Regions from separate parts of the Photobacterium swingsii genome, predicted to be linked through region 4. Evidence: riboswitches for the same ligand, from Rfam matches in the RefSeq annotation. Region 4 holds a riboswitch; each other region holds the start of a gene.

Region 1 (7,790 bases), on a different replicon from region 4:
CCAACCCAATGTCATGATCTCAGGATGATTTGCCGTCATTGGACGAGGGAACACCTCACGTGTCAGTGGCCACTGCTTATTATCATGTAACTGAACATAACGCGCATATGCACGCGCCAAGGTCACCGCATCTTCGACCGGGTAATCCAATGCCAATGCTGCCAGCAACATGGCACGCACAGCTTCTGTATCGCCAGCCTGATGGCAGTACACAGCTCGCGCTTCACCATGATGGTGCCAGATATCAAACACCCCACCTTGAACAGGGAAACCACACACAATCAAAGCGGGATTAGCGGCAACTAGGCGTTGAATGGCTGCAACATCAGTGCTCTCACTCCAGTGATCACACACGACAAAATGACTTTCTATTTGTGCCATATCGGTAGGAACAGCTTGAGCAAAGCTCAAGCTGAACGAACGAGAGTCAACGCATATGTCTACCACATCAGATTGCTGAACAGTCACAGTCACCGCTTCACCCAATTGATATTGAGCGGCTTGAGCCAGCAAAGGCTCGATATGGGTAAGCAATGGCTTTAAGCGTTCAGGTAAACAGATTGCACTCATTAATCTTCCTCTTTCACGGGATGGTATAGTTCACTTCCTGTTGAGCGGAATTCATCTGCTTTTTGGCGCATGCCTTCAAGCGGATCATCAAGCAATTTAATGGCAAGATCGCCGCTCTTTTCCAAATTGCTTGCGTAATCTCGAACTTCTTGTGAGATCTTCATTGAACAGAATTTAGGACCACACATAGAGCAGAAGTGAGCAACCTTGCCGGACTCTTGCGGCAAAGTTTCATCGTGGTATGCACGAGCAGTGATAGGGTCAAGACTCAAATTAAATTGATCTTCCCAACGAAATTCAAAGCGGGCTTTTGATAAGGCATTATCGCGGACTTGCGCACCAGGATGACCCTTCGCAAGATCAGCCGCATGAGCACATAACTTATAGGTAATCAGACCCACTTTAACGTCTTCTTTATTCGGTAAGCCAAGATGTTCTTTAGGGGTAACGTAACAAAGCATGGCACAGCCATACCAACCTATCATGGCGGCGCCAATACCCGAGGTAATGTGATCGTAACCGGGTGCAATATCAGTAGTCAGCGGGCCTAATGTATAGAAAGGGGCTTCATGGCAGTGCTTAAGTTGCTCTTCCATGTTTTCTTTAATCATATGCATTGGCACATGCCCAGGGCCTTCGATCATCACCTGAACATCGTATTCCCAAGCGACTTTCGTTAATTCACCTAGGGTACGTAGCTCACTAAATTGCGCTTCATCATTAGCATCGGCCACAGAACCAGGACGAAGGCCATCGCCTAACGAGAGTGAAATATCGTACTTGGCACAAATCTCACAGATCTCACGAAAATGAAGGTACAAGAAACTTTCTTCGTGGTGAGCCAGACACCACTTCGCCATGATAGAGCCACCGCGAGACACTATGCCAGTCACGCGTTTTGCCGTCATAGGCACATAGCGCAGCAATACACCCGCATGGATAGTAAAGTAATCAACCCCTTGCTCCGCTTGTTCTAGTAACGTATCTCTGAAAACGTCCCAAGTGAGGTTTTCGGCGATGCCATTCACTTTTTCAAGTGCTTGGTACATAGGTACTGTACCGATCGGAACTGGACTATTGCGAATGATCCACTCACGTGTTTCGTGGATATTACGCCCTGTCGATAAATCCATCACAGTATCGCCGCCCCAACGAGTCGACCACACTAACTTCTCAACTTCCTCCTCTATGGAGGAACTCACTGAGGAGTTACCAATATTGGCGTTCACTTTAACTAAGAAATTACGGCCAATGATCATTGGCTCTGATTCTGGGTGGTTAATATTGGCAGGAATAATTGCTCGACCTTCAGCAATTTCTTTGCGAACGAACTCGGCTGAAATTTCTTCTGGTAGATTAGCACCAAAATTCATACCGGGGTGCTGATGGTTCAAGACCTCGTCACGGTATTTTGCACGCCCCATGTTCTCGCGAATGGCGATATATTCCATTTCAGGCGTTATCACACCTTGGCGCGCATAATGGAGCTGAGTAACGCATGCCCCCTCTTTCGCACGACGAATACGTGCTCGCTCACCAAAACGAAGCTCATCTAAGCTGTCATCAGCAAGGCGCTCTTTAGAGTAAGCGGAACTCAGATCATCAAGCAGCTCGGTGTCATTACGTTCAGTAATCCAAACCTCTCGCACCTTTGGTAATCCCGCGTAGATATCAATATCTTGCTCAGGATCGGTGTAGAAACCTGAAGTGTCGTAAACACGAATCGCTTCATTAGGCTCTAAGATAGGCTGATCTTTAGTACCACCCACTAAGCTATCGGCCAGTGCAATTTCTCGCATGGGTACTTGGATATCAGGGCGGCTACCTTCAACATAGACCTTCTGGGAGTTAGGGTATGGTTGGGCAGTAAGTGAATCTATAAATTGTTTAGCTTCCAGTCTCGCTTGTTTGCGAATCGACATAGCAAAATCCTTACGGTTCCATGGTTGGGATATTTGCTTGGCGGATTGGTGCATAAACAAGAGGCGTACACGTAGGGTGTGCAGCATCATCTGATAGCTTAACAGCGACGAAAAGATATATTAGTGCCGTTAAACAGAAGATTTTCTCTTGTTCCCTTCGCAGGTATTAGCCTGATCAGGTTCTACGGATCCCGCAATGCGGTCTCAGCCAAATGGCACTCCGACAAGTTTCAGCAAGGAGTATAGGGAAGGGAAGAAAGCGCAGCAAGGGCGAAACCAATAAATCTGGTCTAAGCAGTACAAAAAAGAAAGGCTGCCAAAGCAGCCTTATCCATTATTTTGAAAATTTCTTTACCAGCGCTTTCAATAGCGATGAATGCGTTTCTCTCAACTCACCGAGCTTATGAGTAATTTTCGGTGCACCTTCATCATCAAAAAGTTTTGGTACAGCAACACGTTGCGATGAGTAGATCCCAGTATGACCACTAAAGTAATATGCGGTATAGCAAGCAATAGCGAAATACAACATATGGTCAGCACCAAACAACTCCACGCCCATAATGGTACAAGCCAAAGGTGTATTCGTCGCTGCGGCAAAAACAGCTAAAAAGCCCAATGCTGCAAATAAATCAACAGGCGCTCCCATTACCCAAGCCATGGTGTTACCTAATGTCGCACCGACAAAAAAGAGCGGAGTGACTTCTCCCCCTTTGTATCCTGCCGCTAAGGTAATTGCCGTTAGTAATAATTTTAGAGCCCAGCTATACCATTCAGCCCCACCGTCGGTGAAGGCACTCAATATACTGACACCGCCTTCACGCGTACTGTAAACACCTAACCCGATATAATCATAGTTACCAATCCAATGTGTTATTCCAATCACCATCAAGCCACCCGTGACTACAATGACGTAAGGGTTTTTTAATGTAGCTTTGAAAATATCTTTAAATGCATGGGTTAACTCACCAAATAAATAACCCGCTAAGCCAAAAGCAATAGACGCAAAGACTATCTTCACCATCAGCCAAACATCGACTTTTAGCACATGATCGAAGATCGTAATATTTTCGAGGAAATCAATACGGTAATGCGTATGATGCGCACCTAAAGCCGTACATACAAGATCCGCCAGAATGGCAGCAAATAAGGCAGGAATAATCGCGTCATAACGCAAGCGACCAATAGCTAAGACTTCCAACGCAAAGATAGCGCCGGTTAGCGGAGTTCCAAATACGGCGCCAAACCCCGCAGCAACCCCCGCGATTAATATGAGCCGAGTATCCGCCTCGTTAAGTTTAAAAACACGCGCTAACCAGTGGGTTGTTGCGCCACCAATTTGCACCGCTGTACCTTCACGGCCCGCCGAACCACCAAACAAGTGTGTAATTACCGTCGTAATTAATACCAATGGTCCCATGCGAGTGGGAATACCAGCACCAGGTTGATGTATCTCATCCATGATCAGATTATTGCCGCCCTCTGAGTTTTTACCCAGATTTCGATAGCAATAGACAATCACAATACCTGCGAGAGGTAACAAATAAATCAGCCATGGGTTATCAACACGTATCGTTGTCGCTGTGCTTAGGATCCATAAAAAGAACGCATTCAACGAGCCGACCAAAATAGCGACAGGTGTAATAAGAAGAGTCCAGCGAACAATCTGGATCAGTATTTTGGGGTTTGCACTTAGAGGATGAGCCATACTGTCTCTATTTATCTCTTAAATGAATTTCTAAGGATAGACAATATGATAGACAAATACCCCACCATAGATAGATCTATCCTAACTATAGTAGGAGTCATTATCTCAGTGTGAGCGGTTAAAGGTGGAACTCCATCACCCGTGATCGGCTAGATAAGCCATCAGCAAGCAAATCCTACCCTTACACAGAAAAAATAACAAGATGAAAACCAGCTTTCCAGTTCCAGTATTTCTGCTCACGCCATAAAGATGGCAGGGGTGGAGAGAGCCAAACACCCAACACGCGCTGATTGTCGGTAGCGGTGAATCCGCTACACCAGAAACGAAAAAGGCTCCAGCATTTCTGCTAGAGCCTTAAAGATGGCAGGGGTGGAGAGAGCCGAACGCCCAACACGCGCTGATTGTCGGTAGCGGTGAATCCGCTGCTTGAACACTAAACACCAGAAACGAAAAAGGCTCCAGCATTTCTGCTAGCGCCTTAAAGATGGCAGGGGTAGAGAGAGCCGAACGCCCAACATGCGCTGATTGTCGGTAGCGGTGAATCCGCTGCTTGAACACTAAACACCAGAAACGAAAAAGGCTCCAGCATTTCTGCTAGAGCCTTAAAGATGGCAGGGGTGGAGAGATTCGAACTCCCAACACGCGGATTTGGAATCCGCTGCTCTGCCAATTGGAGCTACACCCCTATTAGTTATTTTAAAGACTTAACTCTGTCTGAATAAGTGGCGGAGCGGACGGGACTCGAACCCGCGACCCCCGGCGTGACAGGCCGGTATTCTAACCAACTGAACTACCGCTCCACACGGTGATAAACAGTCAACTGTCTATCCGATACACGTCGTTCAATACGTATATCTAAATTTGAAGCCTGGCGATGACCTACTCTCACATGGGGAGACCCCACACTACCATCGGCGCTATTACGTTTCACTACTGAGTTCGGCATGGGATCAGGTGGGTCCATAATGCTATGGTCGCCAAGCAAATTCGGGTTATTTACCGCCATCAGGCGATAAATACAATCTGGGAAAATCTAACTAGCGTTTACAATTTCGTTCAAACACGTCATTCAAGTGCTCATGGAGTCCGTAAAACCCCTTGGGTGTTGTATGGTTAAGCCTCACGGGCAATTAGTACAGGTTAGCTCAATGCCTCGCAGCACTTACACACCCTGCCTATCAACGTCGTAGTCTTCGACAACCCTTTAGAGACCTTAAAGGTCTAGAGATGACTCATCTTGAGGCTCGCTTCGCGCTTAGATGCTTTCAGCGCTTATCGATTCCGAACGTAGCTACCGGGCAATGCGATTGGCATCACAACCCGAACACCAGCGGTTCGTCCACTCCGGTCCTCTCGTACTAGGAGCAGCCCCTCTCAATCATCTAACGCCCACGGCAGATAGGGACCGAACTGTCTCACGACGTTCTAAACCCAGCTCGCGTACCACTTTAAATGGCGAACAGCCATACCCTTGGGACCGACTTCAGCCCCAGGATGTGATGAGCCGACATCGAGGTGCCAAACACCGCCGTCGATATGAACTCTTGGGCGGTATCAGCCTGTTATCCCCGGAGTACCTTTTATCCGTTGAGCGATGGCCCTTCCATTCAGAACCACCGGATCACTATGACCTGCTTTCGCACCTGCTCGAATTGTCATTCTCGCAGTCAAGCGGGCTTATGCCATTGCACTAACCTCACGATGTCCGACCGTGATTAGCCCACCTTCGTGCTCCTCCGTTACTCTTTGGGAGGAGACCGCCCCAGTCAAACTACCCACCAGGCACTGTCCGCACCCCCGATAAGGGGGCGACGTTAGAACATCAAGCATACAAGGGTGGTATTTCAAGATTGCCTCCACCCCATCTAGCGACGAGGTTTCAAAGGCTCCCACCTATCCTACACATGTAGGGTCAATGTTCAGTGCCAAGCTGTAGTAAAGGTTCACGGGGTCTTTCCGTCTAGCCGCGGGTACACAGCATCTTCACTGCGATTTCAATTTCACTGAGTCTCGGGTGGAGACAGCGTGGCCATCATTACGCCATTCGTGCAGGTCGGAACTTACCCGACAAGGAATTTCGCTACCTTAGGACCGTTATAGTTACGGCCGCCGTTTACCGGGGCTTCGATCAAGAGCTTCGACCGAAGTCTAACCCCATCAATTAACCTTCCGGCACCGGGCAGGCGTCACACCGTATACGTCATCTTTCGATTTTGCACAGTGCTGTGTTTTTAATAAACAGTTGCAGCCACCTGGTATCTGCGACTCCCTACAGCTTAGAGAGCAAGTCTCATCACCGTGAGGAGCGTACCTTCTCCCGAAGTTACGGTACCATTTTGCCTAGTTCCTTCACCCGAGTTCTCTCAAGCGCCTTGGTATTCTCTACCTGATCACCTGTGTCGGTTTGGAGTACGATTACGTATAACCTATCGCTTAGAGGCTTTTCCCGGAAGCATGGCATCAATGACTTCATCACCGTAGTGACTCGACATCAGGTCTCAGCCTTAAGATAGTCCGGATTTGCCTAAACTATCAGCCTACACCCTTGAACTTGGACGACCGTCGCCAAGCCCACCTAGCCTTCTCCGTCCCCCCATCGCAGTTATAAGCAGTACAGGAATATTAACCTGTTTCCCATCGACTACGCCTTTCGGCCTCGCCTTAGGGGTCGACTTACCCTGCCCCGATTAACGTTGGACAGGAACCCTTGATCTTCCGGCGAGGGAGTTTTTCACTCCCTTTATCGTTACTCATGTCAGCATTCGCACTTCTGATACCTCCAGCAGCCCTTACAGACCACCTTCAACGGCTTACAGAACGCTCCCCTACCCAATATGACAAGTCATATTGCCGCAGCTTCGGTGTATAGCTTAGCCCCGTTAAATCTTCCGCGCAGGCCGACTCGACCAGTGAGCTATTACGCTTTCTTTAAATGATGGCTGCTTCTAAGCCAACATCCTGGCTGTCTGAGCCTTCCCACATCGTTTCCCACTTAGCTATAACTTTGGGACCTTAGCTGGCGGTCTGGGTTGTTTCCCTCTCCACGACGGACGTTAGCACCCGCCGTGTGTCTCCCGGATAGTACTTACTGGTATTCGGAGTTTGCAAAGGGTTGGTAAGTCGGGATGACCCCCTAGCCTTAACAGTGCTCTACCCCCAGTAGTATTCGTCCGAGGCGCTACCTAAATAGCTTTCGGGGAGAACCAGCTATCTCCAGGTTTGATTGGCCTTTCACCCCTAGCCACAAGTCATCCGCTAATTTTTCAACATTAGTCGGTTCGGTCCTCCAGTAAGTGTTACCTCACCTTCAACCTGCCCATGGCTAGATCACCTGGTTTCGGGTCTAATCCTAGCAACTATGACGCCCAGTTAAGACTCGGTTTCCCTACGGCTCCCCTAAACGGTTAACCTTGCTACTAAAATTAAGTCGCTGACCCATTATACAAAAGGTACGCAGTCACCCAACAAGTGGGCTCCTACTGCTTGTACGTACACGGTTTCAGGTTCTATTTCACTCCCCTCACAGGGGTTCTTTTCGCCTTTCCCTCACGGTACTGGTTCACTATCGGTCAGTCAGGAGTATTTAGCCTTGG
Region 2 (7,790 bases), on a different replicon from region 4:
TATTGACCTAGTGATTTTAACGGGGCCTGCGGGCTGTGGTAAAACCATTTTGGCAATGGCATCAGCATTAGAGCAAGTCATTGAGAAGGGCATGTACGATAAAATTATTGTCACGCGTAATACGCCAGAAATTGCCGAATCGATTGGTTTCTTACCCGGTACGGAAGAAGAGAAAATGATGCCATGGTTGGCGGCGGTGACCGATACCATGGAAGCGCTCCACAAAAATGATGTGTGTACTGATGGCTCGATGAAATACATCTTTGATAAAGCCAATATTCAATTCAAATCGATTAACTTCATGCGCGGTCGTTCTATCCAAAATGCGTTTGTGTTGCTGGATGAATGCCAAAACTTAACCGCATCGCAAATCAAAACTATCATCACCCGCTGTGGTGAAGGCACTAAACTGGTCTGTTCGGGTAACCTTGCGCAGATTGACTCCAATTATCTATCGCCTGTAACGTCTGGGCTTACTTATATCGTTGAGCGCTTTAAAAACTTCGAAGGAAGCGCCAATATTTATCTCAATGGCGTTGTACGTAGCCGCTTGGCTGAATTTGCTGAAGAAAACCTCTAAATTTCTGATTAAAAGCCTGAATATCAAAAAGGGAGAACACCATTCGGGTTCTCCCTTCCTTATTTTTGCATGCGATACAGTTTACAGCTAATAGCCAAGGTAGTGCTTGAGCTCAGCATCCTGTGGTTGTGTCAGCATGTGCTGTGTTTCACCAAAGACTGTGATGCTACCGTTAGTGATAAACGCACACTTATTGGCAATCTTGAGGGCGTCGTCAGGGCTATGGGTAACCATGAGAACCGTGATTTTATGCTCACGGGCGAGACTTCTTACTAGCTCTAACATCTCTTTGCGCAGGGCGGGATCTAGGGCTGAAAAAGGTTCATCGAGCAGCAACAAGGGACGATGTCGCACTAAACAACGCGCGAGCGCCACACGTTGTTTTTGGCCGCCAGAGAGTTGCTCGGGAAGGCGATCTAAGTATTGCTGAATGCCAACCCGCGCAGCTGCCACCACGATAGCTTCCTTATCGACTTGGCTCAGCGTTAATCCTGGGTGAATACCCAGTCCAATGTTTTCAGACACAGTGAGATGCGGAAATAAATTATGCTCCTGAAACAGCATCGACAAAGGCCGCTCTGCGGGGGCTTGCTGGTCAATCATTTGATTGGCGATGGTTAACTGGCCACTCTTAGGCTTAAGAAAGCCGGCAATTAATGCCAGTAAAGTACTTTTTCCTGCACCACTGGGGCCGATTAACGCCACAATATCGCCTTGCTGCGCCTCGAGTGAAAAGGACAAGTGCATGGCTTGTCCATTCGCAGTATGGGGCTGGTAGCTATGGGTAAGCTGATCTAACTTCAACATGTTATTTCTTCCTAAGCAGCACAGTTTCAACCAAGGTAAATAACCCTAAGCTCAGTAGGAGTAGGATGAGCGCTGCGACGGCGGCGGCATCCATTTGGTAGCTGCCTAATAATTCAAATAAATACAGTGGCAAGGTTTGGAAGTTTTGGCTGCCAAATAAAGCTATCGCACTTAAATCCCCAAGTGATAGGACAAAGCCGATTGCTAAAGCTTGCGATAGTGGTTTACGCAATGCTCGCCATTCCAATAATCGCAGGCGAGACAAGCCTGCCATGCCCAAACTGGCGCAAAGCGGGTTAAATTGTTGGGCGATATGGAGCATAGGCTGACTGAGTGTTTTGATCACATAAGGCAGTGCCATTAGCGCATTGACGGTTACTACCACCCAAAAGGCCATCGCAAAGGCATCGGTGTATTGGCGCAGTAACAAAAATAGCCCAGTACTGAGCACTAAACCTGGGGTAACCAGAATCATTGCGCCAATCAGCTCAATACCATCGGCAGCCCATTTTTTGCGTTGTAATCGCCATTGACGGCTAGTCAGTAAAATAGCAATACCGCTGACAACAGCTATCACACAAGACATGGCTGCTATCTGTAATGAATGGCTGATGGCTTGCCAGAGTTTGGCAGAACTTAATTGGACAATCAGCTGCTGGTTGAGCCCTGCGGTGATCACAGACAAGAGCGGAGGCGCAACCAGTAAGATCACGCCACCAATCCATAAACCATCCCAGAGTTTACTCTGCCATGTATCTTGGTAGTGATGAGGGGCTTGGTTGATCGTGCCGCTCAGCGTGGCTAACGGTTTAGCGAAACGCTGTGATGCTAACACTAACGAACAGCACAGTAGCATTTGCCACAATGCTAACAAAGCTCCTGAGGCGAGGTCAAAGTCGTAACGCAGGGCTTGGTAAATAGCGAGCTCAATGGTGGTGGCTTTAGGTCCGCCACCCAGTGACATGATCACTGCGAAACTGGTGAAACACAGCATAAAGATCAAGCCGATCACATGCGGTAGTTGTTGTTGCAATCGAGGCCAAGCGACTAAACGAAACTTGTTCCAGCCTGTCACACCTAAATGTGCGGCGAGCTGATGCTGCTCATGTGGGATCCCTTCTAAACTTTGCAGTAATAGACGCACCGCGAGGGGCAGGTTTAAAAAAATGTGGGCGAGTAAGATACCGCTTAATCCGTAAATATTGAGGGTGATATCCCAACCTGCAGCAGCAAACCATTGATTCAGTAGGCCGCTTTTTCCATATATTGACAGTAACCCAAACACGGCGACCAAGACAGGCAGTACCAGCGTCATGGCGAAGAGCCGTAACAACAAAGCACGTCCGATAAATTGACGGCGAGAAAGTGCATAGGCGACGGGGATCGCAGGTACCACACTCAATAGGGTTGAGAGGAATGCTTGGTAGAAACTAAACCCAGTGACATGGCGTAAATACGGGTCGTGCCACAATGTCTGCGGTGATAGTTCATCGGCGTGTCCGAGCAGGGCACTAATGGCAAATACCATTAATGCGGTGATGCACCCGGCAGCAGTGATGCCGGGTAATAACGAGGTAAAGCGAGTGTTCAAACGAAATGCCTTTATTGCGTGAGGGCGTGTTGCCATTCGCGAATCCAGCTGCGGCGTTGTTTAGCGACTTCCTTCGCATCAAACTCAAGCGCTGTTGCAGGTATCGTCAGCTGGTTAAAACCGTCAGGCAGTTGTTGATTTGTTACTGGGTACATCCAGTTACCTGTGGCCATATTAGATTGGAAGCCATCGCTAACAATGAAGTCCATAAATTGATCCGCTAACTTAGGGTGTGGGCTGTTTTTAAGTTTGGCGGCCACTTCCACTTGCATGTAATGCCCTTCGCTGAAATCAGCGGCGATATACTGGTTCTTTTGTTCTGCGATGATGTGGTAAGCCGGAGAGGTGGTGTATGACAACACCATATCTGCCTCACCTTTGAGGAACATGCTATAGGCTTCGGACCAACCTTTGGTGACGGTGACTGTTTTCTTGGCCAGTTGCTGCCAGGCATTGGCTGCTTGATCGCCATAAACCGATTTCATCCACAGCATCAAGCCTTGGCCAGGGGTTGAAGTACGAGGATCTTGGTAAAGGATCGATAGGTCATCACGTTCGACTAATTCTTTTAAGCTCTTTGGTGGGTTCTTCAACTTAGTGTTATCGTAAACAAAGGCAAAGTAACCATAATCGTAAGGCACAAAGGTGGTGTCATTCCAGCCATTTGGCAGCGTAACTTTGCTGGTATCGACCTTGTGTTGTGCTAGCAGACCTGTTTTTTTAGCTTCTTCGATAAGGTTGTTATCAAGCCCTAATAAGATATCTGCTTTGCTGTTGTTACCTTCCAAGCGCACGCGGTTAAGAATAGACACGCCATCATCGAGCGCCACTAAGTTTAAGTGACAGTCACACTCAGCTTCAAATGCGGTTTTAATGGCTGGGCCTGGCCCCCAATCTGAGGCAAATGAGCTATAGGTATAAACCGTTAGTGTTGCTTTTGGGTCTTGTTCGGTGGCAAATACACTGCTGCTCGCAAGCGTTAAGGTAAGTAAAGGTAGTAGTTTTTTCACAAAGCGCTCCTGATGCCGATGCATCCTGCTGGCAATAAATCAAATGAGCGAGGGTTGAGAAAAGGGTGGCTTAAGGGCGACCTAATAACAGAGGCTGACTTAGCGACTTCTCAATTCCTACGCCAGTATTAGCTGGTTCAGGTTCTGTGGGTTCTGCGTGTGCAATCTCAGCCGAAAGAAAGTGTAAACCTTCTATTTAGCTCCCCAATGAGAACGTCGTCATTGTAATAGTGCAAGCGTGGTGTTGCTAGGGCATGAAGACAATGATTGGCATTATTTTGCCTCGTTCAATGCCCAGTCGTAATCATAATCAATTGTTTTGAGTACCACAGGTGTGGTGCGGTACTGATTTAAGTGTTGCTGGAGCTGCGTTGTGTCGCCGAAGTCTGCTTGATACCAATCGTAGATGGACGACAGCTGGGTCTTGTTATTCGTGCTAAGAACGCCTTTTTTACTGTTGATGAATTGTTTGGCGGCTAGATCGAGTAAGTGGTTACTATTGCTGGCCGTGAAGGCATGGGGTTGTAGGTTAGGGCAACCTAGACTCGCACAGTTCACTGCATAGTGAATACGTTTGTCTTGCCAAATCGGACGCAAGATACGGTGCTCGATATCATTGAGGGTGAGCTTTTTGCCGTTGACCGTGACCACTTCATCATCCCATGGACCAAAACTAAACAAGCCGCCGAGTTTTGTGATCGATTTGACGGGGTAATTATCAACAATGAGTTTGACGGTCAGTGCATTATACAGATTGACCCAGTAGGCAAATTGTTCTGCTTTGCGGTATGCCAACGGGTTGAGTTTACTCATTTCTCGAATGTAGCGATCAAGCTGCCATTTTCCCTCTTGATCGATTTGGTGATAGCTAATTAGTGTTTGCTCACCCTGTTGCACTATGTAGTGATTAAGCGTCTGTTGCCACAATTGATGATTGATTGGCATGGAATTAGCCTCATCACTGCCTTGCCAGTATGGCCATAAATCCGCTTTGGGGGCTGCGAACACTGTGCTGCTGACGAGTAAAATGAATGAAGCCAAAATAAGGTGTAAGGTAAGTGAAAGACGAGACGGCATAATCAACCTTTTTAATCTGTAATAACCTAATACCAATCTAACTAAGTAACTGATCGTTCTTGCTGGTTAAAATCAGTGATAACTGCGCTATAGATTTTGTAGATAGAATAACTAGCCATCTGCAATCTACGCCTTGTTTTCAGTGCTTTTTTCCTGCGCAATCACCTGAACATTTACTTAACCAGATTGGTATAACAACTATAGACCGAGGTGAACGGCTTTTTATTGCAGAGTTTACAGTCGGTTGAAGAATACCAATCTAACTAAGTAACTGATCGTTCTTGCTGGTTAAAATCAATGATAACTGCGTTATAGATTTTGTAGGTAGAACAACTAGCTATCTGCAATCTACGCCTTGTTTTCAGTACTTTTTCCTGCGCAATCACCTGAACATTTACTTACCCAGATTGGTATAAGTGGTGTAAGCAGTAAATAGCAAGTAGAAGATAAAACAACACCCTGCGAGGCAGGGTGTTGTGGTTAGCTCTTATCACGTAAGTAAACGCTAACAAATACAATGTTTACCTTAAAAATTCAGGGATATTATCTTCGTAAGCGGCAATTTTATCTTCATGTTGCAGCGTCAGGCCGATGTTATCCAACCCATTCAATAAGCAATGACGGCGGAATTCATCAATCTCAAAGTGGTATTGCTTGCCGTTAGCCGTGACTAACATGGCTTCTAAATCGACCTGGATCTCAGCACCTTCTGTGTTTTCGACAAACTGGAAAATCTCATCGACTTCTTGTTCACGCAAGCGTACTGGCACCATTTGGTTGTTGATCGAGTTGCCATAAAAAATGTCGGCAAAACTCGGTGCGATCATCACTTGGATGCCGTAATCTGCTAGCGCCCACGGCGCATGTTCACGTGAAGAGCCACAACCGAAGTTCTCACGTGCCAGCAAAATACTTGCCCCTTGATAGCGCGGCGCATTCATTACAAATTCAGGGTTTGCTTGTTCGCCGGCATCATCAAGAAAACGCCAGTCGTGGAACAAATGTTTTCCAAAGCCTGTACGTGTCACTTTTTGTAGAAATTGCTTAGGGATGATTGCGTCGGTATCGATGTTGGCGATATCTAGCGGCACAACCAAGCCTGTATGTTGTTTAAAACCTGCCATTGTTACCTTCCTCTCGATTATGCCGTTGCGCTGTCTAAGTCACGAATATCTACAAAATGGCCTGCGCACGCGGCAGCGGCTGCCATTGCTGGGCTGACAAGGTGGGTGCGGCCATCACGGCCTTGGCGACCTTCAAAGTTACGATTGCTGGTGGAGGCGCAGCGCTCTTTTGGCCCTAGGCGGTCGTTGTTCATCGCGAGACACATAGAGCAACCTGGTAGACGCCATTCAAAGCCTGCATCGATGAATATTTTATCCAAGCCTTCTTGCTCTGCTTGGGCTTTGACTTGCTCAGATCCTGGCACAACCAGCGCTTGAACATTGGCGGCAACTTTGCGGCCTTTTGCGATAGCGGCAGCGGCGCGCATATCTTCTATCCGTGAGTTGGTACAAGAACCAATAAAGACTTTATCAATTGAAAAGTCAGACAGTGTTTTCCCCGCTTCTAGCCCCATATAGGCCAACGCTTTTTCCGCTGATGCTTTTTCAACGGGGTCAGCAAAGTCAGCTGGGCTTGGAATCGGCGTATCAATTGCGATAACTTGGCCGGGGTTTGTGCCCCAAGTTACTTGTGGCTTAATCTCGGCGGCTTCTAAAGTTACTGTCGCATCGAAGACGGCACCCTCATCGGTTTTTAGGGTATTCCAGTATTCAACTGCGGCATCGAAGTGACTATCTGTTGGTGAGAATTTACGGTTTTTAATGTAATCGTAGGTGGTTTGATCGGGGGCAATCAAGCCCGCTTTTGCACCTAATTCGATCGCCATGTTACACACCGTCATCCGCCCTTCCATTGATAGATCGGTAATGGCTTCACCACAGAACTCGACGACGTAACCAGTACCGCCAGCAGCTGTCGTTTTACCTATGATGGCTAGCACGATATCTTTAGCCGTAATGCCCTCAGCAACTTTGCCTTTGACTTCGATTTTCATGGTTTTGGCGCGCGCTTGTTTGAGGGTTTGGGTAGCTAACACATGCTCAACTTCTGAAGTGCCAATACCAAAGGCTAATGAGCCAAACGCACCGTGTGTTGCCGTGTGTGAATCACCACAAACAATCGTCATGCCTGGTAGGGTAATGCCCAACTCGGGGCCCATAACATGCACAATACCTTGGTATTTATGGTTTAGATCGTAAAGGGTGACGCCAAACTCTTCACAGTTTTTGGCTAGCGTTTCCATTTGGATGCGTGCCATTTCACCAGAGGCATTAATGTCTTTAGTTTGGGTTGAGACATTATGATCCATGGTGGCAAATGTTTTACCGACTTGGCGAACGGGGCGCCCTTTTTCACGTAAACCATCAAAGGCTTGTGGTGATGTCACTTCATGAACCAAATGACGGTCGATATATAAAATTGGGTTTTCGCCTTCCGCGGCAACCGCAACATGGGCATCGTAAACTTTTTCGTATAGCGTTTTAGGCGCTTTATTTTCTGTATATTGTGCTGACATTGCTTGGTGCTCCTTGCCGGTATTGCTTATGCTTGGCGAATATAGGTAGCGATCTTATCGCCCATTTCGCTAGTGGTCAGTGCTTGGCCGTTACCCGCTAAATCTGCTGTTAGTTCACCGGCTTCAAGTGCTTGAGATACCGCT
Region 3 (7,790 bases), 410 kb from region 4:
CACCACTGTCTCCTTTACAAACATCGGGCCCGTAGGGTGGAAGATCTTCCGGCGATCCGATCGGAGGCGTACTAATTTTGGAGGGTAGCGAACATATTTTAGTGAGGTTAAATGGGCTATCAACCAATGACGGGGCATCATCGCCACTTTCCAATCGGTCAAAACAAAGATTCATCGGTAAAAAAGCGACGCTGGCTGTTTGCAATATATCTGAAGCGGACTCACTGCTACCATCGATCGCTGTTGTTCCCCAACCCGTTACTGTCAAATTTTCAGGACGCTTACCTTCATCCCATGCTTCACCTAGCACACGATCAAAATCGGTTGCGACTTGAGAATCAGCTAATGTGATAGGCGTTAACGCTGTAGGGAAAGATCGATTAACACGCAATAGTGCTATATCACTGTCTAATGCCAGCGCTTTCACATCCGATTCAACACTACCGTCAGGCCGAGGAGTGCTCACTATTTTAGACAATCGCGTGTACTTAGGGTGAACCACAACATGAGAGACCGAATAATAATCATCGATTTGCGCGTTTGATAAGGTTGCTTCACCGACAGTAATACTGATTTGATAAGGTTTAAGCACAAAATAATCGGATTCAATCGCACCATTTGTTCTTGGATGAACAACACAGTGCGCAGCCGTTAATACCCAATTACTGTCTATAATCGTGCCGCCGCACATCGGGTGTTCATTGTTAACACTTAATCGAAGTGATGCCATCCATGGATTATCTGCAAGTGTCGCATTTTCGCCATCAATGATCCGAGGTGCAATATTAAATTCTTGTGCGTATAAAGGTAAAGAGACACTCGCTATCCCTAGCCCAACAGCGAAGCAAATTGTTTTATCAAACATGCCTTTCTCACTACTAACATCCTTGTAATAGCGGGATCTAATCACATTATGGATACTACCCAATTGCTGTGACAAACCTTTACGAGAGACATCATTAAATCAAATGAAATGCCTACAACTGATAAGCGTGAAGGGTTATATTTGCCGAAATTTATCATAAAAAAACCGCACCCAATGAGTGCGGTTTGTCTTGTTCGTTACCGGAAATACGTTAATTTATGGACAATTAACTTCTTGGATATCAATCTGGCTTAAACCTTCAATACCTAACTGTGTCGCCAAAGTAGGGAAAAACTTAGCGTTCTCATAGGCTGACTTGATATCTGTAAGATCAATTTTATACACTTTCAAGTTCAGTTGTTTCATTTCAGATGGCGTACAGCTTTTTCCATCTTCAAAACATACTGGTGTTGTAGTATCGATCTTCGCACATGATGACCCATGCGTGCCAATTCCGTAATTATCTAAATCAGCTTTAGTCCCATTAGGGAATACATCGGGTAAAAGGCTCGCCAATTTGCTATCTGTCACAGAGTGCGTGCCGTCCGCTAAGCCACTTAAGCCCGCAACTTCGACGCTTTCAACCGCAAACACCTTGGTTTTGCCTGACAGCGTGTCTTTGATTTCTTCTTCCGTGCAGCCAAACAGGGCTACTAAGCTAATAAGTGCAATGGCCTTTTTCATAATCATCCTTTATGTATGTTCTAATTATGTTGTTTGCATGCTACTAAACATCGGCTAATTATGCTTTTTCTTTATAGCTGTAACTATAATTAATTGCGTTTTTTTACTTTTGCGCTATTTTTGCTGTACTAAACCGTATGTCGCTACAATATAATTGTGTGATATATGCCCATTTGCCTTCCAAATTCACTAAATGGTGGCATAATACGGCCTCACAAAATCTACGGACAATTTCTAATGACTATTGAAAATATTCTAAAACAACGCAGCGAATCTAAGTGTGAGCTTTGTTCTTCAGACAGCAACCTAAGTGTTTATGAAGTGCCAGCATCACCGGATCAAACTGCTGGTTGTTGTGTAATGGTTTGTGATACTTGTCGTGGACAAATCGAAGATGCAGATACAGTTGAAGCTAACCACTGGCGTTGTCTTAACGACAGCATGTGGAGCCAAACTCCAGCTGTTCAAATCATGGCTTACCGCATGCTTAACCGTCTTGCGGCATCAGAATCTTGGGCTCAAGACCTTAAAGACATGATGTACATGGAAGAAGACATGGTTGAATGGGCTGAGAAAGGCATCGCACTTGAAGAGCTTGAATCAATCCAAACTGTTGACGTTAACGGTACACCGCTACAAGCTGGCGATAACGTTACTGTGATTAAAGACCTTCCAGTTAAAGGTTCTAGCCTTGTTGTTAAACAAGGTACTGCTGTTCGTGGTATTCGTCTAAACGACAACCCACTACACATCAGCGGTAAAGCAGCGGGTACAACTATGGTACTTATCGCAGCTTACTGTAAAAAAATGTAATTCACTCGAATGCATGACTCAAAAAGGCGCTTATTTAGCGCCTTTTTGCTATCCAACATTTATGATATGGGCTCCCCCACCACCTTTCTATTTGGTTATCTGCCCCATTCTTAACACGATTTTATTCCAATAATTTCATCACCTTATAATACTTACACAGTGACTAAATCTTAAATAATCTCGAATAGGGGTAGATGATCCACGTGATTGCGTTATAATCCCTGCCATACAAAATGCTAAACATATTGATATTTTCAGTGTGTTTGAAAGTTAGTCGGGGAGCCTTAGGCTGAGACTGCAAGGTATACATACCAAGCGGGACCCGTTGAACCTGATCCAGTTAACACTGGCGTAGGGAACTAACAGCTGTGTCCCCTATTCCGATCGCTTAAGATCGCACTATTGGCACCTGTTATCCCTACATCAATTTTAGGGATAAATTATGGTAACGCCATCTAAAACACCAATCACTTTAACCATCGCAGGCTCTGACAGTGGCGGTGGTGCGGGCATTCAAGCCGATATAAAAGCAATCTCTGCCACTGGTGGCTACGCGTGTTCCGCTATCACAGCGCTGACAGCACAAAACACCCTTGGTGTCAGTGGTATCTTACCTATTTCACCGGAATTCGTTGAACAACAACTTGATGCTATTTTCTCAGATTTAGACGTGAAGTCCGTTAAAATTGGCATGTTAAGCGATACCAAGATCATCGCTATGGTTGCTAAAAAGCTACAACAATATCAACCTAACCACTTGGTGATCGACCCAGTAATGGTCGCCACTAGCGGTGATTTATTACTCCAACAAGATGCTATCTCTACACTTAAAGACATGCTTCTTCCCCTCGCCGATGTTATTACCCCCAACCTACCAGAAGCGGCGGCATTACTAGGCTGCGCTGTGCCTCAAACTGATTCTGAAATGGATGCGTTAATCGAGGATCTTCGCCAACTCAATACAAAAACTGTATTACTAAAAGGTGGCCATCTAGAGCAAAGCGAAAACAGTACCGACCTACTCATTACTGCCGATGATGTGTTTCGCTTTAGTACCCATCGTATTCAGACCAAAAATACCCATGGTACGGGTTGTACCCTTTCTGCTGCTATCGCATCTTTCCTCGCTCAAGGCTACGATTTGGTCGAGGCAGTCACTCACGCAAAAGGTTACATTTCCCATGCTATCTATCATGCAGATTCATTAGACATCGGCTCTGGTCACGGCCCTGTTCATCACTTCTTTGCTGGTCATTTTGATCCAACCGCATAAAAATACGGACAGAACAATGCCCCCTATGAGTCAACCCATGAGTCACCGCGCAGGAGAGCAAGCAGGCGTCGCTGTCGCACTGACACAATGCCAACTTCGCTACCACAGCAGTGAACAACCACTTTTTTCACAGCTCAACCTCACACTACCTCAAGGTCAGTGGAGTTGTATTCTAGGCAAAAGTGGTTGCGGCAAAACATCCTTATTGCGTTTATTGGCGGGCTTATTAAATGAGCAAGCAGATTGGCAAGGTTCTCTCACCGTCTCAGATCAGCTTCCCATTGAAGGGCGTGTGGCGTACATGGCACAGCAGGATCTACTATTACCTTGGTTATCTGTGCTTAATAATGTCTGTTTAAGCACTCGCTTTAGCCCAGAGCAACCAACAGAAAATAGCCTAGAACGCGCATGCGAATTACTTAACCATGTCGGCCTTGGTGAGCACATCCATGCCCGCCCCGATAGCTTATCAGGCGGTATGCGACAACGTGTTGCACTTGCCCGTACGCTGTTACAAGACAAGCCTATCGTATTAATGGATGAACCTTTTTCGGCATTAGATGCCGTAACACGTCATAAATTACAAACACTTGCGGCCACCTTACTAAAAGGGAAGACCGTATTGTTAATTACCCACGATCCGCAAGAAGCATTGCGATTAGGAGATCAAATCCTATTCATGTCTGGCTCACCTGCCGCGATGGTTTCACTACCGACACCACAAGGGCAAACCCCACGAGATTACACAGCAGAGCTCGCACAGCATCAGCAAAATATCATCACGCGTTTGGAACAAGATTATGGCTAATCACCCTCAGCTTGCTTTGCAGGCAAGTGAGCGAACCCTATCATGGTCAAATACAGTATCACACCCAGTGATCCGCCTGCTGATTAGTATGGCTATCATCCTCGGGTTATGGCAATTAGCCGTTGTTTTATTTGACTTGCCTAGCTTTATTCTACCGACACCAATGGCCGTGTTTGAAAAATTACTTCAGCGTTATGACGTCTTGTTTTATCACGCATCAGTCACCGCATCTGAAGTCTTATTGGGGCTGTTGCTTGGGCTTTCTATGGGACTAATGTTTGCACTGCAGATGTTATTGTTTGATCCCCTAAGACGTTGGTTATTGCCTATTTTAATCGCAAGCCAAGCAATTCCTGTCTTTGCCATTGCCCCTATTTTGATGCTTTGGCTGGGCTATGGCATTGCGTCCAAAGTCGTCATGGCTGCACTCATCATTTTCTTTCCTGTTACTACCTGCTGTTACGACGGATTACGTCACACACCAACGGGCTATTTAGATCTGGCAAAAACAATGGGAGCCAACAAATGGCAGTTGTTACGTCACATTCGTCTGCCTGCGGCTTTACCAGCATTAGCATCAGGTATTCGAGTTGCAGTAGTTGTGGCTCCTATTGGTGCGGTTGTTGGTGAATGGGTTGGCTCCAGCGAAGGCTTAGGCTACCTAATGTTACAAGCTAACGCGCGTATGTTGATCGATGAAATGTTCGCTGCGCTCTTTATTCTCGCGTCATTCTCAATTGCGCTCTATTTTTTTGCGGATAAAGCACTTAAACGCCTTATCCCTTGGCAAAACACGGATCACACTCATTAATCGTGTGTCCTTAATTTTAACCCGTATTTACCCAAAAAAGTTACTACCTAGATAACAATTACGATAAAGGCTTAATATGAAAAATTGGCTTACACAACAAAAACTTACTAAGTTTGCTTTCGCACTAGGCTTAGCCATTACAACCATCGCGAGCACAGCGGCTTCAGCAGCTGACACAGCAAAAAAAGAAATGACCTTAATGCTAGATTGGTTTGTTAACCCTAACCACGGCCCTATAGTAATTGCCCAAGAAAGAGGACTCTTTAGTGATCAAGGTTTAACCATAAAGATCCAAGAGCCTGCCGATCCGAGTGTCCCAGCTAAACTGGTTGCTGCGGGTAAAATTGATATGGCTATTTCGTATCAGACAAGCCTAACAACCGATGTGGCTGCTGGCTTGCCGCTTATTCGCTCTGCAACACTCATCGCCACACCACTCAATACACTAATGACATTGGATAATGGCAAAATCAAAACACTTGCTGATTTAAAAGGCAAAAAAATTGGTATTGCGATTGCGGGTAACGAAGAAGCAACCATAGGCACCATGCTTCAAAGCGAAGGCGTTGCATTTGACGATGTACAAATCATCAATGTTGGCTGGGCACTTTCATCTTCACTTGCATCTGGCAAAGTCGATGCAATCTGGGGCGGCTTACGTAACTTTGAAACGAATCAGTTAGCCCTCGAAGGTTACCAAGCGAAGGCCTTCTTCCCAGAAGAACATGGCGTACCGTCATACGATGAGCTTGTCGTTGTCGCGAATAAAAACAGCTATGACGCTGACGCGTTGAAGAAATTCAACACCGCGATTGAACTGGCGACACAGTATATTGTGAATCATCCGGACCAAGCCTGGAAAGAATTTGTTGCCTATGCACCCGATACACTAAACAACGAATTAAACCGCCGTGCATGGCAAGACACGCTGCCAAGGTTCGCACTGCGTCCTGCAGCAATTGATCCTGTGCGTTACGATAACTTCGCACAGTTCATGTTTAAACACAAAATCATCAGCCATGCGCCAAAAGCGCAAGATTACGTTCCGAGTTTATAAGCAGCCTAGGCGCTACAAGGTACATTATAAACAGGCTCGCCTTCACCCAGTTATTGCTTTCAGGCACTCACTACTTTCACATTCCACCCGCTTATTAAAGTAAGCGGGTACAAAAGGACAACCATGAACTATCAGGATCTTATTACCGCTTGCCAACAAGATTGGACGGACTACACCCAACATCGCTTTGTTCAAGAGCTTGCTAACGGCAGCTTAAATGCAGCCGCTTATTTGCATTACTTAAAGCAAGATTTTCTGTTTTTAAAACACTATGCACGTGCTTATGCACTGGCCGTTTACAAAGCACCGACATTAGCCGATATGCGTGAACCTCTGCCGAGCCTCTCGGCGTTGTTAGAGACTGAAATTCAACATCATGTGACGTATTGTGGTCAATGGGGCTTAACAGAGCTGGACATGGAAGCCGAACTCGAAGATTTCGGTACAGTCGCTTATACCCGTTACGTGCTTGATACTGGTATGGCTGGTGATTTACTCGATCTCTACGTTGCCCTTGCGCCTTGTGCGATTGGCTATGCCGTTATTGGTGAGCAACTTATCCAGTCGCCAGCAACCAAAATAGAAGGAAACGCGTATGCCAGTTGGATCGAGATGTACGGCAGCGAAGATTTTCAGCAAGGTGCGCAAAAAACTATAACACGCCTAAACAAGATGTTAGCTGAAGTTGAGCTTAGCAGCAGCCGTGGTCAACGTTTGTGTGAAATTTTTAAAACCGCAACACGTATGGAAGTGGCGTTTTGGCAACAAGGCTTGAATGCAGCCAGCTAATACCAATCTAACTAAGTAACTACATAAATCTATACCCGCCATTCACTAAAAAGCCGCAGTGTTATTATTACACTGCGGCTTTCTTATTCTATCCGTTTATCTCCAAGCGACTTATTACCCGCTATCTATATTCCGAGTAATTTACAGACAAGGCTTGTCTATAGCCAAGGTTTACCAATCAAATAAATTCTGGAAGAAACGCTGCACTTTTTTCACACACGTCACTTTCAAAGTGCCGTTTGGATCCCAAGCAGGAAAATGGTCTTGCCCTAAACAACGCTGGCTATAGGTACCATTTTGATTGCGTTGATAGTCAAAGGTCGAGATCCCAGAAGGCTGTTGCTGAACAAGCGGCTCAGGATCGCGGCGTAATATATAATCGGTATATAAACGCAATGCACCAGATGATCCCGTTAGATTAGAGTTGGAATTGTCGTCTTTACCCATCCATACGGTAACAACTTCACGGCCATCAATGCCCACATACCAACTGTCACGTCCTTTATCTGATGTCCCCGTCTTACCAGCTAAACGCGATGAGGGGAATTGGCTATTAAGATAACGCGCCGTACCTTCTGTCACCGCTTTTTTCAGACCATACATAGTCAACCAAGCCGCTTGCTCTGGCACAACTTGTGATGCAACAGGTAACTGCTGGAACAAGACGTCGCCATCATTAGTAACCACTGC
Region 4 (7,790 bases):
ATAATTTTTATCGCCCTATAATGCTGAAAACCGGAGCGTCTGCCAACGCTCCGGTTTTTTTGTGCCTGCTCGTCAGATATCTATCTGTTGTCTGCCAACGACAGAAAGATTGAGAGCAAAATTCGATTTACATTGAAGGAAATTACCATGCGTATCGAACAAGACTTGAAGTTAGGTTTTAAAGATGTACTGTTTCGTCCAAAACGTTCAACCCTAAAAAGCCGTTCTCAAGTTGAATTAACCCGCGATTTTACATTCAAGCACAGCGGTCGTCAATGGTCAGGCGTGCCTATTATTGCTGCTAACATGGATTCAGTGGGTAGCTTCGAAATGGCGGCATCACTTGCTAAGCACAATGTAATGACCGCTATTCACAAGCACTACACAGTTGAAGACTGGGCTGGCTTTGTGAAAAGCAACGATGCATCCGTGCTTAACAACGCAATGGTGTCTACGGGTACGTCGGATAACGACTTCCAAAAAACTAAAGACATCATGGCCCTTTCCGACGACCTTATCTTCATCTGTATTGATATCGCGAACGGTTACTCTGAGCATTTAGTTGAGTACGTACAACGCGTACGTGCTGAATTCCCAGACAAAGTAATCAGTGCAGGTAACGTGGTTACCGGCGACATGGTTGAAGAACTTATCCTAGCGGGTGCCGACATTGTTAAAGTAGGTATCGGCCCTGGCTCTGTATGTACAACACGCGTTAAAACCGGTGTGGGTTACCCTCAGCTTTCTGCAATTATTGAATGTGCAGATGCTGCACACGGTCTTGGTGGTCGTATTATTGGTGACGGCGGCTGTTCATGTGCGGGGGATGTATCTAAAGCATTCGGCGGTGGTGCAGACTTCGTAATGCTAGGCGGTATGCTAGCAGGTCACGAAGAAAGTAACGGTGAAATCATCGAGCAAGATGGTAAAACCTTCATGAAATTCTACGGCATGTCTTCACAAAGCGCGATGGACAAGCACTCAGGCGGCGTTGCGAAATACCGCGCAGCTGAAGGTAAAACCGTACTATTGCCTTACCGTGGCCCTGTTGAAAACACTATCCAAGACATCATGGGTGGCGTACGTTCTACTTGTACTTACGTAGGTGCAGCGCAGCTTAAAGAACTCACTAAGCGCACGACCTTCATCCGCGTTCAAGAACAAGAAAACAACGTGTTTGGTAAAGAGTAAGCACTCATACAGCATGTAACAAAATAAAGACTATCAGGCCGCTTTTTAGCGGCCTTTTTTGTATCTTATAGTTCAGAATCGTTTCACCTGTTCTTCACTATTATTATTACCAAAGCTTCGTTTTGTTACAGCAGAATAAATGACTTGCTCGTTTTAAATAACCCTTGCTTATTTATTGTAGTTGCTCATATACCGATAAGCGTCCAATAAGAAAGGTAACTGCAGAAAATATTCCTTGACCAATCACCCACAGAAGCAATACAAGTAGCAATGGATGCTGATATCAATAGTAATACACAGAGAAAAAACAAGGATAGACGATGAAATTAGCCTTACGTAAAGCTCAATCGAGCGACCTAGATTATCTCGTCGAGCTACGTGACGCCACTATGCGTGATTATCTTCTTGAAATTGGAGGGAACGTAACACGTGAAGCTTACGAACGGAATATCATGTGGAAATTTGAAGAAGCAGCGCAAATCATCCAAGTTGATGGTCAAGACGCAGGGTTCTGGCGCGTCGTTTTCGAGGAAGACAAAAACCGTTTCTACTTAGATTTAGTCCAAGTTCACCCTGACTTCAATGGTAGAGGCATAGGTAAAACGCTCATTCACAACCTTATCGACCAAGCGCAGTCAGAGGGCAAAGGGCTCGCTCTGTCTGTTTGGAAGATCAACGTTGCAGCTCGTCGCCTATATGAGAAGCTCGGTTTCGTTATTTATGGTGAAGATGGTAATGAATGGTTGCTAGAATATAAATACGCTTAATTATAATTAGTCTAATAACACCGAAGTTAGAGACTGGTTATTTTCATCACTTGTAAAAGGTCTCCAATCCCCTCTAAAAGTGCCAATCTAAGTTTGATACTCTCGGTTAAAATTACGCAGTATTACTGAATTTAACGGGTAACACTTTAAACACGGCTGGCCTAGGTTTCGAAAATATAACCGCATAAATTTGATACCCACAGACCTTTCAAAAAAGTCTGTGGGTACTGACTTACCCAATCAGATCACGTACCGCGGTTCTTGGGCATTCGGCATGACAGATCGCTGAAACCAGTGCCACACTGTCGACTCCAGTTGCTATCACCGCATCAAGATTTGATGCATTAATCCCGCCGATTGCCACTATAGGTAAGGGACTTTGGGCGACGGCATTCGCCAGTCCATCAATGCCCCACTCCTTTTGGATATTGGTTTTCGTCGGGGTCGCAAAGATTGCGCTCAATCCTATGTAGTCAATAGGTAAATGTTTGGCTTCAATCAGTTGCTGTTCATTTTCTACCGACAGTCCCAGTATCTTATCTTTACCAATCAATTGACGTGCGATGTTAGCTGGCATATCAGATTGGCCCAGATGTACACCGTCTGCATCGACAGCCAAGGCCACATCGACACGATCATTAATAATGAGTGGAACCCCAGTGCCCTGCAAAATCGTTTTAACGGCTAAGGCTCTTTCAATAAAGGTACGCACATCACCATGCTTTTCTCGAACCTGTACCATAGTCACACCGCCAATAACGGCTTCTTTAACCACACGTTTCATGGTTTCAAGATCTTGCAGGTCATCAGTTACCAGATATAAACGACACGAACGCATTATTCCCCCCAACACTAAGCCAACTTCAGACGCTGGATGATCATTTCTTCATCAAGCTGATACAGAATATCGAGCAAATTACACTGCAAGCTACCTGGGCCTTTCGACTGTTCGGCAGCCATTTCACCTGCTACGCCGAGTATCGCCGCAGCTGCTAATCCAGTCTCTTCTCCGATAGCCGCAAAAGCACCAGTCAGTGCACTGAGGGTACAGCCCATTCCCGTTACGTGAGGCATCATGGCATGACCATTATGAAGCTGGATCTGCCCTTCATCTGTTACAACAAAATCAACTTCACCTGAAATCACGACATTGCATTGATACTCTCGGATCAAAAAGCGCGCTGCACCTACTGCCGCTTCAGTGCTATCAAGTGCATCGACGCCTTTGTTTTGCCCTTTTTCACCCGCTAAAGAAATGATTTCTGAAGCATTGCCTCGAATAATCAACTTCTTAGCCGCCTTCGCAATTTGGCGAGACGTTTCTGTTCGTAAGCGGCTGGCACCACAACCAACAGGATCAAGCACAACCGTTTTATTATGGATATTTGCCTGCTCGACAGCGAATACCATACGTGGCACCCATACACTGTCCAAGGTACCAATATTAATGACCAGTGCGCCGGCAAAAGACATCATTTCAGCCATTTCTTCACGAGAATGTGCCATGATCGGCGAAGCACCAATGGCCAGTAGCGCATTGGCAGTATTGTTCATGACGACATAATTGGTCAGGTTCACAACCAGTGGTTTCTGCTCACGAACGGCATGCAGAGCGTTAATGATGGTTTGTGTGTTCATGTTTTCCCTCAGCGATTGCTGTTATCAATTCCGGTAGCGGATAGGAAGAACCTGAGGGAAGAAACTGATATGAATACTGAGGCTGGATTCGACATATTTTGCTCCAGCCAAGCCAATAATGTTGATAAAGGTGGATCATCATTAGCTAGACATATAGTTCCCTACGCCAGTGCGAACTGAATCAGGTTCAACGGGTTTCGTAATATACGCTCTCAGCCTTTCGGCACCCCGACTATCTTTTCAAATAGTAACAAGCTCAATGGAAGAACGACAGACAAAACTTATTAGGTCTTTGTTGAGTGCCACCTATTGCTGCGATCCCCCTATTCCTCCCTCAAAAATTCCATAGAAATCTACTCTTCAGCACCTATTGAGATAGTATTTTTCGAGAAAACGCGCATAATCTGGCTATACAACACTCTAGAAGAAATTACCTATGACTGACTTTCAATATTACTTTCATCAACTTCCTTGTTTTAACTGTAAAAAAACCACAGTAAGTACTGATCTTGGTTGGTTAACCGCGGCGATGAAAGAAGATGTCTTGGCACAACTGGCTGCAATTATCGAACAGGGTAAGGTTGAAGCTGATCTTTCAGTGAACGTAACCTGTACTAAAGACGAAGCGCGTGATTACTTATTACTGAATTTCTACGGTTATTCAGAAGAAGAACTTGCAGATCAAATTGAAGCAGACGACGAGCAAGAAGTCGCAGATGAAATAGCGGAACTACTGGCAGACGGTAACGAAAAGGCCGTTTTTGAGCACGAAATCGCGCTACAAAGTTGTACTGATTGCGACATTGATTAATCGTTGATCAAGTGTAATCACTGAATCAAGCGTATAAATAAGCCCCGTACCTGTTGGTAATATCAACGGGTACGGGGCTTTTTTTGCTGAGTTGCAAGCACTCAATATCCGCTAGCTAATCCCTATTCCATGGGTAAATTTTTTCTGACGTGTGCTTTTGAAAAAACTCATAATTGTGCTGCATAAAGTCATCTTTTTTGAGTGCTTTTGGGTTCCACTGCTTAAGATCTAACTCAAAATCAAAATCAGATGCGGTTAAGTGCAGCTGACTAAATTTACGTTTTGCTATTCTGTAAATCGCGGTATCTGGTTCATGACAATCAAACACAATCTGTTGTTCAGCTTGATTATTAACTGTCAGTTTAGCTTCGTATGGCGTTGCTAGGGTGCAAGGTGTTTTCTTGATGAAAGTAAAAAGAAAATCACCATCGTATGTCGTGTTTAGGTAGATCGCTAATTCGCGATCCACATCAACCTGACGAAACACCAATTGCTTCGTATGTGGCGTGCGTGCACTTTGCATTGCAGTCGTATCGGGGCTAATCAGTTGGCTATCTATCCATAACCACCCCATATCATGCTTCATGTAGGTCAACGCCCGATAAGACTGGTAACCTAAATAGCTAAAAATCGAGAGACCGATAACGCCAAGGACTAATAAGGCTTTATACAAGGTTTTCATACTATGCCTCACTCGAAGTACGGTTTACTCTGTAATACACCAAACAACTAACCTCTTTTACATCTTCATTGATTAACAACTTTTACCCTCAATGTAGGGCGTTGAGTATGATACTTGAATACTCGACACGAAACTTGATGACTTGGTATTAAATTGTTCCTCATGTTGCTGACAATCTAAGCAAAAAGTCATAACCAATATGTCACTCTAATCTGTAAAGCTATGGGGATAAGCTCTGGTAATACGTGTTCTATTCAATCAATTGCCTCGCCGCTGCAAAGCACAACGGTGACCATCCCCCAAGCCCACTCACATCATCTGCTTGAGAATAAGAAGACTGGACGATATTAACCTTCCTGAATATTGGGAGACTTGTCCTATTTCCTCATATTTTATTAGCCCGAACTTTAAATTTTAGAAAACAGGAGAGTGTTTCGGATTAGCGAGAAGAATACTTCAACTCTGTAAGTGTAGATTATTGCCATCAATAACTTGAGCGCTACAGATTGATTAAAAGGATTTAAGGATGAAAAGCTAACGCTATAAAACCCAATAGTATCCAGCTTCAAAATGAATACAACAACCAGCCTAGCTTGCTACTTACGTAACTTGCTATCCCTCTTTTCTTTAATAAATAGTGTGTTGTTATACCTAAGGGTGTTTATGTCAATTTCAATGAAAACCAAACTTAGCTACGGATTTGGCGCATTTGGTAAAGATTTCGCCATCACCATCGTATACATGTACCTAATGTTCTATTACACCGACGTTGCTGGCATTTCCGCTGGAATCGTTGGATCTATTTTCCTGATTGCACGTATCTGGGATGCGATAAATGACCCCATTATGGGCTGGATAGTTAACAGTACACGTTCGCGATGGGGAAAATTCAAGCCTTGGCTATTAATAGGCACATTATCCAACTCCGTTGTTCTTTACATGCTATTTCAAGCCCACCATTTTGAAGGTACCGCATTAATTGTTTATGCCGCAGTCACTTATATTTTATGGGGCATGACATATACCCTAATGGATATCCCTTTTTGGTCATTGGTCCCGACATTAACCATGGACAAAAAAGAGCGCGAGGCGTTAGTTCCCTTCCCTCGCTTCTTTGCCAGCCTGGCTTGGGCGCTATCTGCGGCGATAGCCATGCCTATCGTTGATCATTTTGGTGGTGATGATAAAGGGTATGGGTTCACTGTATTTGCTTCTATTTTGATTGGTTTCTTTATCGTCTCTACGGTTATCACCTTGACCAATGTGAAAGAAAAATACACAACAGACAATGTTAAAGACAAGGCATCTCAAGAAAAAAATACGGAGCGATTATCACTTAAAAATATGATTGCCTTGATCCACAAAAATGATCAGTTATCTAGCCTTCTCTGTATGGCACTGTCTAAGAATTTAGCGGGGAACATCATCACAGGGTTCGCGGTTTACTATTTTACCTATGTGATAGGTGATCCAGATTTATTCCCTTTCTACATGGCTTACGCAACCATAGCCAACCTCATCGCAACTGCGTTATTCCCTAAGTTAGCCATGAAATTTTCACGTCGACAGCTATGGGCCGCTTCTTGTATCTGTCCCTTAATTGGTTCTGGGATTTTGATCGCCATTAGCATGTTTGATGCCGCGAGTGCATTTACAGTGACAACCGCTGGCGTATTTATGACTGTGGGTAATGCCCTGTTCTGGGTACTTCAAGTGATTATGGTTGCCGATACCGTTGACTATGGCGAATATAAATTAGGTATTCGCTGTGAAAGCGTCGCTTACTCAGTACAAACCATGGTTGTTAAAGGAGGCTCTGCGCTCGCTTCTTTCTTTATTGGTATCATCTTGACGATAGTAGGCTATGTACCAAATGTAGAGCAATCAAACGAAACCATCTTTGGTATGCAGTTGATTATGATAGGTTTACCTGCGTTCTTTTATGGGCTAACCCTATTCATCTACTTCAAATATTATAAGTTGAACGGTGATTTCCTTGAGCAAGTACAAGCGACAATCAAATCCAAATATGCCGATGACGATAATGACGAGGAAAGCGAACTAAAAGTTGCCACTCAATCATAAAGCGTCATGGATTAACTCGCTTCATTGAAAATCGCTTCCAATAAAAAGCGCCTACCGTCACTGGTAGGCGCTTGCTTAGTAAATAAGAAAATAAAATATCTAAACCGTTATTTACCCATCACTTATTGACCACTTACTTACCGATAACAGGAATACCCGTTCCACGTTGCGCAGCGCGAGGCATAACAAAAACCACAGGCGTCCATGCCGGAATCGTTAAGACCTCACCATCAGCTTTTGCACCTTTAGCCAAATCAGAGCGATGCAATGTGCTGACTTGTAACCCTTTCACGCCTTTTAAAGTAAAGGTTTTCGTTGTGCTTGATGCGTTGATCGCAACAACTAAAGCATCTTTTTTCGGATCTACATCCACGCCTGCACCAACACCGTTATCAATACTCATCACAATTAAGCCCGCTTGTTGGCTAGGGCCTGTATTGTGGAAGCTGACACGTTGATTCACTTCGCTTCCTTTGCCCAAAGTCAGTAATGGGTAGGCTTTACGCAATGCGGCCATTTCTTTGTAGTACACGCCCATTTGCTGAATCTCTTCCGCAGCAGGTTGTGCATTAAGGCCACTTTGCGTCAACACTTGGTCGATAGTTTGGTAATTATC

The links. Region 4 has a riboswitch for thiamine pyrophosphate ahead of thiM (hydroxyethylthiazole kinase). Riboswitches for the same ligand answer to the same signal wherever they lie in the genome.
Region 1: linked by a shared signal. The riboswitch ahead of thiC (phosphomethylpyrimidine synthase ThiC) and the one ahead of thiM (hydroxyethylthiazole kinase) in region 4 are both predicted to bind thiamine pyrophosphate.
Region 2: linked by a shared signal. The riboswitch ahead of thiB (thiamine ABC transporter substrate binding subunit) and the one ahead of thiM (hydroxyethylthiazole kinase) in region 4 are both predicted to bind thiamine pyrophosphate.
Region 3: linked by a shared signal. The riboswitch ahead of thiD (bifunctional hydroxymethylpyrimidine kinase/phosphomethylpyrimidine kinase) and the one ahead of thiM (hydroxyethylthiazole kinase) in region 4 are both predicted to bind thiamine pyrophosphate.

The regions. Positions count from the first base shown of each region.
Region 1 covers NZ_AP024852.1:3,730,283-3,738,072, forward strand. Annotated here, with positions in the region: gene thiE (thiamine phosphate synthase) at 1-570, opposite strand, end outside; gene thiC (phosphomethylpyrimidine synthase ThiC) at 570-2,492, opposite strand; TPP riboswitch at 2,628-2,725, opposite strand; gene OCU77_RS16975 (voltage-gated chloride channel family protein) at 2,827-4,197, opposite strand; fluoride riboswitch at 4,282-4,346, opposite strand; tRNA gene OCU77_RS16980 (tRNA-Trp) at 4,807-4,883, opposite strand; tRNA gene OCU77_RS16985 (tRNA-Asp) at 4,921-4,997, opposite strand; rRNA gene rrf (5S ribosomal RNA) at 5,064-5,179, opposite strand; rRNA gene OCU77_RS16995 (23S ribosomal RNA) at 5,307-7,790, opposite strand, start outside.
Region 2 covers NZ_AP024852.1:3,333,887-3,341,676, reverse strand. Annotated here, with positions in the region: gene OCU77_RS15040 (PhoH family protein) at 1-580, shown strand, start outside; gene thiQ (thiamine ABC transporter ATP-binding protein) at 668-1,387, opposite strand; gene thiP (thiamine/thiamine pyrophosphate ABC transporter permease ThiP) at 1,389-2,915, opposite strand; gene thiB (thiamine ABC transporter substrate binding subunit) at 2,990-3,988, opposite strand; TPP riboswitch at 4,086-4,205, opposite strand; gene OCU77_RS15020 (DUF547 domain-containing protein) at 4,262-5,065, opposite strand; gene leuD (3-isopropylmalate dehydratase small subunit) at 5,587-6,189, opposite strand; gene leuC (3-isopropylmalate dehydratase large subunit) at 6,207-7,646, opposite strand; gene leuB (3-isopropylmalate dehydrogenase) at 7,673-7,790, opposite strand, start outside.
Region 3 covers NZ_AP024853.1:119,364-127,153, reverse strand. Annotated here, with positions in the region: gene OCU77_RS17930 (trypsin-like serine protease) at 1-865, opposite strand, end outside; gene OCU77_RS17925 (hypothetical protein) at 1,082-1,549, opposite strand; gene OCU77_RS17920 (PhnA domain-containing protein) at 1,787-2,362, shown strand; TPP riboswitch at 2,628-2,737, shown strand; gene thiD (bifunctional hydroxymethylpyrimidine kinase/phosphomethylpyrimidine kinase) at 2,805-3,635, shown strand; gene OCU77_RS17910 (ABC transporter ATP-binding protein) at 3,673-4,443, shown strand; partial or broken gene OCU77_RS17905 (ABC transporter permease) at 4,505-5,254, shown strand; gene OCU77_RS17900 (ABC transporter substrate-binding protein) at 5,331-6,311, shown strand; gene tenA (thiaminase II) at 6,435-7,100, shown strand; gene mrcB (penicillin-binding protein 1B) at 7,272-7,790, opposite strand, start outside.
Region 4 covers NZ_AP024853.1:1,536,646-1,544,435, reverse strand. Annotated here, with positions in the region: gene OCU77_RS23980 (GMP reductase) at 148-1,191, shown strand; gene OCU77_RS23975 (GNAT family N-acetyltransferase) at 1,512-1,958, shown strand; gene thiE (thiamine phosphate synthase) at 2,191-2,796, opposite strand; gene thiM (hydroxyethylthiazole kinase) at 2,811-3,596, opposite strand; TPP riboswitch at 3,738-3,837, opposite strand; gene OCU77_RS23960 (hypothetical protein) at 4,033-4,407, shown strand; gene OCU77_RS23955 (hypothetical protein) at 4,523-5,089, opposite strand; gene melB (melibiose:sodium transporter MelB) at 5,753-7,174, shown strand; gene pulA (pullulanase-type alpha-1,6-glucosidase) at 7,308-7,790, opposite strand, start outside.